Regions from separate parts of the Paenibacillus sp. FSL F4-0097 genome, predicted to be linked through region 1. Evidence: predicted binding sites of a transcription regulator. Region 1 holds the regulator's gene; the other holds the start of a gene.

Region 1 (4,433 bases):
AAGTACGGACGACGGAAGAACAATAGCGCTGCCAGCAAATAGTACAGTACTACTCCCAACCAATTAGCCAGCATGCCATTTCCTTTGGCCTGATCAATAGAACCAACTACCCAAAACATAGTGCCAAGTATCACTAACACTACCGGAAATGCAATGTTGCGACCTTTAAAGACTTCGGCATTCTGGGTAGGAGATTTAGAGGCATAAATCGTATCCTTACCTTGTTTCTTTCTTTGCTTGTTGATTTGCTGTGTGTTGCGTTGAACCATTCTTTCCCAAGAACGGGCCATGTGCGTTCCCCCTAGTCATCCTGAAATATCTATGAAAAGGAACAGCGAGCTAATGTTTAAGCCCCTTGTTACCTTGTTCATGCTCATCGTTATCTACTACTTCAATAGTATTTAATTGTGCTCGGAAGTTATTGCGGATATTCCCCAGGTAAATTTCACGAAGCTTGGCGCGTTCCGCCACTTCCTCTTGATTAAGGCCTACGCTCTTCTGTTTGCGTGCCAATTCGTTAATTCGCGCGACCAACTCATCAATATTCAATACTTTCCCTCCCCCTATAAATTAATTCTAACTCTGCCATGAGAAAAAGAGCTTGTCAAGGTCTACTCCCTGCAAGCTCTACTGGTCATTCTATTATGTTCTCAGAAAATTAATAAATAGGTAAAGTAAGTATGTCTCCAGCGTTAATTTGACTACTCTTAATCCCACTTGAACGTTTAATTCCTTCTATATAAACAACTGTCTTCATATCAGCCGGTTTATTCTTAAGGGCAATACTCCATAGTGTATCTCCACGTTCAACCACAATCCGCTTCTCTTCCTTCATTATAGTCGTCGATCCTGCAAATACATTTCCCACTACTGTTAGGCCAGAAAATACTAGCACGATAATCAATATTAACTTAATAAAGAAGTCCTGACGGAACAACGAAATCATCCCTCCTAGCAAACGTTCCGTTATCTCTTTTACCTTAGCGGAATTACGGGCAACGTCATTATGTCCTAAAGATTCAACCACTGGGGCCTTATCGTAGATGCTGCGGTATGTACTGTATTTTAGCATAATTATCATCCTCCAAACACTTGTTCTTACTTTCGAATTCATAATAACACGAACATGTGTTTTGTTCAATACTATTTCAGAACAATTGTTCTCTTTTTTTTGAGAGACTCAAGTGGTACATTTTATTATCATTCGTCTACCATTTTTTAACTCTAGCAGATTAATATTTATAATAGTTAGAACTTATGTTTGTGCGAACGGTAGTTCTATGTTATAATTTTCCCAAACATTACTATATGGGGTTGATTCCAATGTCAAAGATTTCAAGTCGCCAGCTGGCGATCCTGGAATTTATACGAAGCGAAGTCCGCAGCAAGGGTTATCCACCTTCCGTCCGGGAAATTGGAGAAGCTGTTGGCCTTGCTTCCAGCTCCACAGTTCACGGTCATTTGGACCGGCTTGAGAAGAAGGGACTTATTCGTCGAGATCCAACGAAGCCACGTGCAATAGAATTACTAGGCCAAGAGGATTCAGAGAATGTTCACCAATTCGCCCAGACCATCTCACGGATTCCTGTCGTAGGTAAAGTTACCGCCGGGGTACCTATCACTGCTACAGAGAATATCGAGGATTACTTCCCACTTCCTACTCACTATGTAGGTGACAACAAAGTATTTATGCTGTCAGTTATGGGTGATAGTATGGTGGATGCTGGCATTATGAATGGTGATTATGTAATTGTTCGCCAACAACAAACAGCGGACAACGGAGATATCGTTGTAGCCATGACTGAAGAAGATGAAGCAACCGTTAAGACCTTTTACAAGGAACGTGATCATATACGGCTTCAGCCGGAGAATCCAGCTTATGAGCCTCTTCGCCTTAATCGCGTAACTATTCTCGGAAGAGTCATCGGATTGTTTCGAGATATCCACTAAGTATGCACTCCTACCATAAAAGGCTGTTCCGCAAATGCGGAACAGCCTTTTTTCTGTGTATTTTGCTTTCTCAACCACTAACGAACATTTGTTCTCGTTCGCTAAAATGGGCATTTTCTATGAATAACCGTTTAGGCGTTCTGCTCATATCCTAATTAGAAAGGAGTGTTGTGCATAATGCCAAATTACCGAATTATTGTAGATCTGACCCAAAGAATGTTATATCTTCTGGACAATGATATTGTGATTAGAGGTTTCCCTGTCGGCATTGGTAAGATGTTAACCCAATCCCCAGTGGGAGAATTCACGATTATTAACAAACAACCCAATCCAGGTGGTCCCTTTGGTGCCTTTTGGATGGGACTGTCTAAACCACACTACGGGATTCATGGAACGAATGATCCTTCCTCCATTGGGAAAGAGGTATCCCACGGCTGTATCCGGATGTACAACGAGGATGTGTTAACACTCGCAGCTATCGTCCCTATAGGAACACGAGTAACGATAAGGAATTGAATTCGCTGAGGACCTCACAACCCCCAAATCACCATATACAGAATGGGGGTCATTACATAAGTAAGTATTTTTTCATTAGCATACTAGGAGTTTGGTGATTATATGTCGAATATTGTTAACAGGATTGCAAATTGAAAAGGATGTGTTTAGTTTTGAATAACTCAAAAATTAGAACCCTCGTCGATTTTAAAGTCGATGCACTGGGTAAGCTGTCCGGTTTACTTTTAAATGATGAACAAGCTAGTGGAAAAAAAGTGAATTTGCTCACCTCTTTTGGCAGCATTCAGGGAATCGTCTCTCCAGCCGTCTCCAACAAAGAGGATGTATTTGATTTAAAATCTTTGATGGATGATGTAATAGTAGACGAATACATATCTTATTTGGGAGCAGAACACCCTGATAAAAATTTCAGCTATAACTTTGTTGTCCTCAATGACGTTACTGTAAGACCTTATGCTAGTTATGGGACTCCGATCGAGTACAAACAGCTGATTGTTTATACCGATCATATCACTGCCTTCAATTTTCTATAGGTTATATACTTACCTTAAAAAGCACCCTTGCAGCAACCCCCAATTTTGCGCCATTTGCAGAATCGGCAGGTTTCTCCGGGTGCTTTTTTTGGGCTAATTCCGAAGCCGATCCTATAATTCCACGAATTTCCCTTTTAAAAGATACTAGTGGGGATCATTCAGGCATATCTTTCAATAAGCAACAATTTGAGTCTAATGAGATAACTGGGAGGTGATTATATGCTGATTATCTTAGTGTACTTATTTGCTATTTTAGGAGTTGTTTTAATTCTAAGTGCCGCCATTATAAAATTGAAAACGCTATCCACTTCATCTGATATTTCTATGCTAGTTAATGCGGCTGCATCCTTTAACATCATTTTCACCAAAACATTCATTCCCCCCAATCAATCTCACTTGATCGCACTTAACGAACCTAATAAAAAATTAGCAATAGGCACCAGAAATCCGAAGAGCAACAAAAAAGCAGTAGCAAAGCTATACTCTTTCGATAATGTAATGGGATCCGAGATTGTGGTTAACGCACTTACCCTTTCAAAAGTCTCCAAAAGACAACAAAACAGCAAAACAACTGCAACTAGTGCAGATATTAACGTCCTTAAGGAAGCTGATGAAGAAGCTAATGTGATAGAAGAACTCACGCTTAAATTATATATGAACAGCAAAGAAACGCCTGTGTATTGTATTTCCTTCTTGCCGGGTTTATTGCCTATTCAACAATCCGACAACCAGTACAAGGAAGCTTACTCCCAAGTACAACAATTGCATGCACTCTTCAGGTCAATCGTATCTGAATAATTAAGTTGTTATCGCCATACCTCTCATTTGATTTCGAAATAGAAAGAACCTAAAATTGCACACTAAACCCATCAAACTGGTGAATACCCGTACCATGTGCCACTACCTTTTGCTCACGTAACTCACGAACTGCCTTTTTGACCTCTTGTAAAATAGATGGATCTAAACCCAGTGTATTATGAGAGCCATATACTTGGGTAACCCCTGGAATTTCTGTAATCTTCTCTAAGGATGCCACTAAATCAACCGGACTAGTCGAAGGGTAAAAGGCATAGATTGGCGTAACGTCATACAATAAATCACCTGTAAACAGATATCCGTTGGCATGATCAAAAAGGCTGATATGACCTGGCGAATGACCTGGTGTGTGGTAAATTTCTATTTTGCGCCCGCCTATGTCGAGCACATCCCCTTCTTGTAAAAGAGCTGTTGGTTTCCCTTGAAAAGGTATGTAGGTGTTAGGATCAAAGGTTTCAGGAACAGGAAGGGTGATGTCCCGGCTCATATCTTTTCGAATCTGGGCAAGGGACAAGCCTTTTATTCCGTTAATCAGCCAATCCTCATCCGCTTTATGAACATAGATTGTCTCGAATTGCCCATGACTGCCAATATGATCTGCATGCACATGCGTAGTTA
Region 2 (4,433 bases), 270 kb from region 1:
GAACTGGGCAGATGCGATTCATGGATTGCTATTGTAATCATTAGTCGTGAGTTTGCAGTCACCGGACTTCGCCAGATTGCATTGCTAGAGGGAAAAGTGGTTGCCGCCAGCAAATGGGGCAAGATAAAGACGGTTGTACAAATTGTTGCGATTTCACTGCTGTTGTTGAATAATTTCCCATTTCAATTTGTCAGTATTCCTGTAGACGATATTGCTATTTGGGCCGCAGCGCTGATCACTATTTATTCTGGAATTGATTATTTTGTGAAGAATAAGGATCTGCTACAGCTGCATAATGCGTAAGCATGTAAGCTGGACATACAAGGAAGGGTAATAGGTGAAGCACCTATTACCTTTTTTGAAATCTAAAAGCAGTGTACCTACATTATAACTAGGAGGCGAAAGCCAGGTATGAAAGCGGAGATTATTGCAGTAGGGACAGAGCTTTTGCTCGGTCAAATCGTGAATAGTAATGCCCAGTTTTTGTCTATAGAGCTAGCTGCCATCGGGATCGATGTATACTTTCAAACTGTTGTCGGTGATAACAGCAGCCGCCTGCAGCAAGCCATCGAGATCGCTCAGAGTCGGGCCGACGTTATTATCTTTACAGGCGGAATTGGCCCCACTGAGGATGATCTGACTAAAGACGCACTGGCTGCATCGCTAGGTAGAACGCTCCACATTGATCGTTTGGCGATGGATCATGTACAACGTTTCTTTGATGATCGTAAGATCGTTATGACCGAAAATAACCGCAAACAGGCACTTATAATTGAAGGAACTACACCGTTGCCGAATGAAATCGGTCTTGCGGTTGGGATTGCTTTTGAGCATGAGAAGAAATATTATATTGTGCTTCCAGGTCCACCTCGTGAGATGAAACCGATGTTCGTAGATAAAGCAGTACCGTGGCTACAGCAGCACGCCTTGACGAACGAAACACCGCTTTATTCAAAAATGCTCAAATTTGCCGGCATCGGAGAATCACTGCTGGAGGACAAGCTCATTGAGCTGATTCGCAGTCAGACTGATCCAACGATTGCTCCGTATGCCAAAGAGGGAGAGGTAACTGTTCGTATTTCGACAAAGGCCCCTTCTGAGCATGAAGCTACAAAAAAGCTGGAGATACTGGAACAACAAATCAAGGAGATTTTGCCGGAACATTTGTATGCGAACATTGATGTGCCGCTAGAGCAATTGATAGTGGATTGGATGGCGGATGCCGGCCTGACCTTAAGTGCGGCAGAGAGCTGCACCGGAGGTTTGCTGATGGAGAGTATAACAAATATTCCAGGCAGTGCTTCGATGTTTGCCGGCGGAATCGTCTGCTATTCAAATGACTTAAAGAAAAAGCTGCTGAATGTGCCAAGTGCTTATTTGGAGGGACCCAATGCCCCTGGAGCCGTAAGCCGAGAAGTTGCCGAGGTGTTGGCTGACCAAGTGAGAATGATTGCAGACAGCGATTTCGGCTTATCTGTTACAGGTGTAGCTGGACCGGGTTATTCTGAACGAAAGCCTGTTGGACTTGTATTTATCGGCTTGGCTGAACGGGGACGTAAGACAGAGGTTTATGAGCTTAATCTTAAAGGTACGCGGGAAAATATCCGCTTACGAACAGTTAAGGCTTTGCTGTATCGTCTCTGGCGGAGACTTGAGGAACGCAAGGTGGAGACACCTCTTGAGGGTTCAGACTTGTAATGGGAGATTAGCCCAGTTATAATAAACACATACGGAAGAACCGTGGCACTGAGATTTCTTTGCTGCGGTTTTTTGTATATTTGCAGAGATTTTGATCACGATGCTTTCTCATGATCATAAGTCGTTGATGTCCGGTGGAGTGGAGAATTTAATTAACTTCTATCTCCGGAGGGAGGCTTACAATAAAAGGGATAAATAACGCCCAAGACAAAAAAAACGAATGTATGTTCGAAAAAAAGCTTGGCAAGACCTTAAAAACACGTTATTATATTACTATAAACAGTGAAGGAAGTGGTCTGATTGTCAGATCGTCGTGCAGCGCTTGATATGGCGCTTCGTCAAATAGAAAAACAATTTGGTAAAGGTTCGGTAATGAAACTGGGAGAATCCACGCATATGCAAGTGGAAGTTGTACCTAGCGGATCTTTGGCACTTGATATTGCGTTAGGTATAGGCGGACTTCCAAAGGGACGTATTATTGAAGTATATGGACCGGAATCTTCAGGTAAAACAACAGTTGCTCTTCATGCTATTGCAGAAGTGCAAAGACAAGGCGGACAAGCTGCTTTTATCGATGCCGAGCATGCGCTTGATCCGAAATATGCACGTAACTTGGGCGTAAATATCGATGAATTGCTGCTTTCTCAGCCAGATACGGGTGAACAAGCGCTGGAAATCGCCGAAGCACTTGTTCGTAGTGGAGCCGTTGACATTATTGTCGTTGACTCCGTTGCTGCTTTGGTACCTAAGGCTGAAATTGAAGGCGATATGGGTGATTCCCACGTCGGACTGCAAGCTCGCTTGATGTCTCAAGCACTTCGTAAGCTTTCTGGTGCCATTAGCAAATCGAATACGATTGCTATCTTTATCAACCAGCTTCGTGAGAAGATCGGTGTTATGTTCGGTAACCCTGAGACAACTCCGGGTGGTCGTGCATTGAAATTCTACTCCTCTGTACGTTTAGATGTACGTCGCGTAGAGAGCATCAAGATGGGGAACGATGTGGTTGGTAACCGTACTAAGATCAAGATTGTGAAGAATAAAGTAGCCCCTCCATTTAAACAGGCTGATGTTGATATCATGTATGGTGAAGGGATTTCCAAAGAGGGAAGTCTTGTAGATATCGGTACTGAAATGGATATCGTGAATAAGAGTGGTGCATGGTATTCCTACGAAGGCGAGCGTCTCGGCCAAGGTCGTGAGAATGCTAAGCAGTTTTTGAAGGAACATCAGGATATTGCCCTTATTATTGAGAATAAGATCCGTGAAGCAAGTAATTTATCCACTATTGTTGCTGCGCCGAATAATGATGAGATTGTTGCAGAGCAAGAGGAAGAAGAAAAATTGCTCCTCGAAATCGAATAGTATATTAAACAATAGGACGCCCTGTGATTGATTGTTGCAGGGTGTCTTTTCTTAACAAGTATTGAAAGTAAGACGATAACTGATCTATTGCTATGAGGTGACAAACAACTATGGTAATACAACTGGATTTTGAAGCAGAAGAACAAGATGAGCAGGTGTTATCTGATTTTCCTGAAGGAGAACTCTTAGAGATCACTAAAGTAGAACGTCAAAAGAAATCTGACCACCGTTATATCATACATTTCGGAGCATATAACATGACTGTGCACGAGGACGTCATGATTAAATATCGAATGATTACTGGTAATTCTTTTATGAAGGCTGATTTGGAAGAAATTGTTGTAGCTGATGAGCGTCAACGAGCTTATGTGGAAGGCCTCCGTTATCTTGAACGTAAACCACGCACCGCTATGGAAATGACTCGCCGTTTACGCCAGAAGGAAATAGGAGAGACTATTATTGCGGAAGTGGTGCAGCGGCTACAGCAGGAAAGATTTCTTGATGACCCTTTATATGCTAAGCAATGGGCGGAGCAACGAATAGCGAACCAGCGGAAAGGGAAGATGTGGATTCGACAAGAGCTACGTGAGAAGGGGATTGACAAAACCCTTATATCGGAAGCTTTGGAGAATATTACTCCTGAACAAGAGCTGGAGAGTGCACTCGAAACAGGGCGCAAGAAATGGAATCTCATCCGTGGAGACGCTTCAGATAAGCGAAGAAAGACTGGAGCCTTCCTTATGCGCCGTGGATTCTCGGGCGATATGGTTCGCCAAGTGATCAATACTTTACTTGCGGAAGACAATTATGAAGGTGAAGATGAGGAGTTTTACTAGAATCACTGATTCTCTTGACATTAATGCGTATATCGACTCTCTTGACAATGTCTTTTTATAAATAATAAAATATAACATGAATCGGCATAAAATTAGAATCCTTTTTCCTTCCCAAAAAGGAGACTGTTTTAAACGGTTCACGTACAACTCATATGAAATGTAATCGCCGGATAAGGCGGGCAGTGTGCATGTGCAGCATGTGCAGTATGGCAATCGGTTGTTTACCGGTTTTTTGTATGGTGATGAACGGATAGTTAAACAACTGCACAATTCCCAGGGATATACCTTGGAGAGGAACCAACGAGGAGGTGAACAGATGCTGGAATCATGGATCTGGGTCATTATCGTTCTCGTTGTAGCTGCAATATTCTTTGGGTTCGGTTATTTTATTCGTAAATCCCTTGCAGAAGCTAAAATCCAAAGCGCAGAAAGAGAAGCCGTTGTCATCGTTGAGAATGCGAAGAAGGACGCTGAGGCGCTGAAGAAAGAAACAGTATTGGAAGCTAAGGACGAAGTCCATAGAATCCGTACTGA

Evidence for each region. The regulator LexA, encoded in region 1, represses DNA repair genes until DNA is damaged. The targets are predictions, from matches to a motif close to CGAACATATGTTCG.
Region 2: the regulator LexA is predicted to act here: its motif matches at 1,916-1,929, upstream of recA (recombinase RecA).

The regions. Positions count from the first base shown of each region.
Region 1 is NZ_CP151965.1:3,856,395-3,860,827, forward strand. Features, by position in the region: gene MHH86_RS17280 (hypothetical protein) at 1-290, opposite strand, end outside; gene MHH86_RS17285 (DUF896 domain-containing protein) at 340-549, opposite strand; gene MHH86_RS17290 (LysM peptidoglycan-binding domain-containing protein) at 659-1,072, opposite strand; gene lexA (transcriptional repressor LexA) at 1,324-1,950, shown strand; gene MHH86_RS17300 (L,D-transpeptidase) at 2,128-2,466, shown strand; gene MHH86_RS17305 (hypothetical protein) at 2,619-2,999, shown strand; gene MHH86_RS17310 (hypothetical protein) at 3,219-3,797, shown strand; gene MHH86_RS17315 (MBL fold metallo-hydrolase) at 3,847-4,433, opposite strand, start outside.
Region 2 is NZ_CP151965.1:4,124,582-4,129,014, reverse strand. Features, by position in the region: gene pgsA (CDP-diacylglycerol--glycerol-3-phosphate 3-phosphatidyltransferase) at 1-303, shown strand, start outside; gene MHH86_RS18425 (competence/damage-inducible protein A) at 412-1,698, shown strand; gene recA (recombinase RecA) at 1,999-3,063, shown strand; gene MHH86_RS18415 (RecX family transcriptional regulator) at 3,174-3,899, shown strand; gene rny (ribonuclease Y) at 4,219-4,433, shown strand, end outside.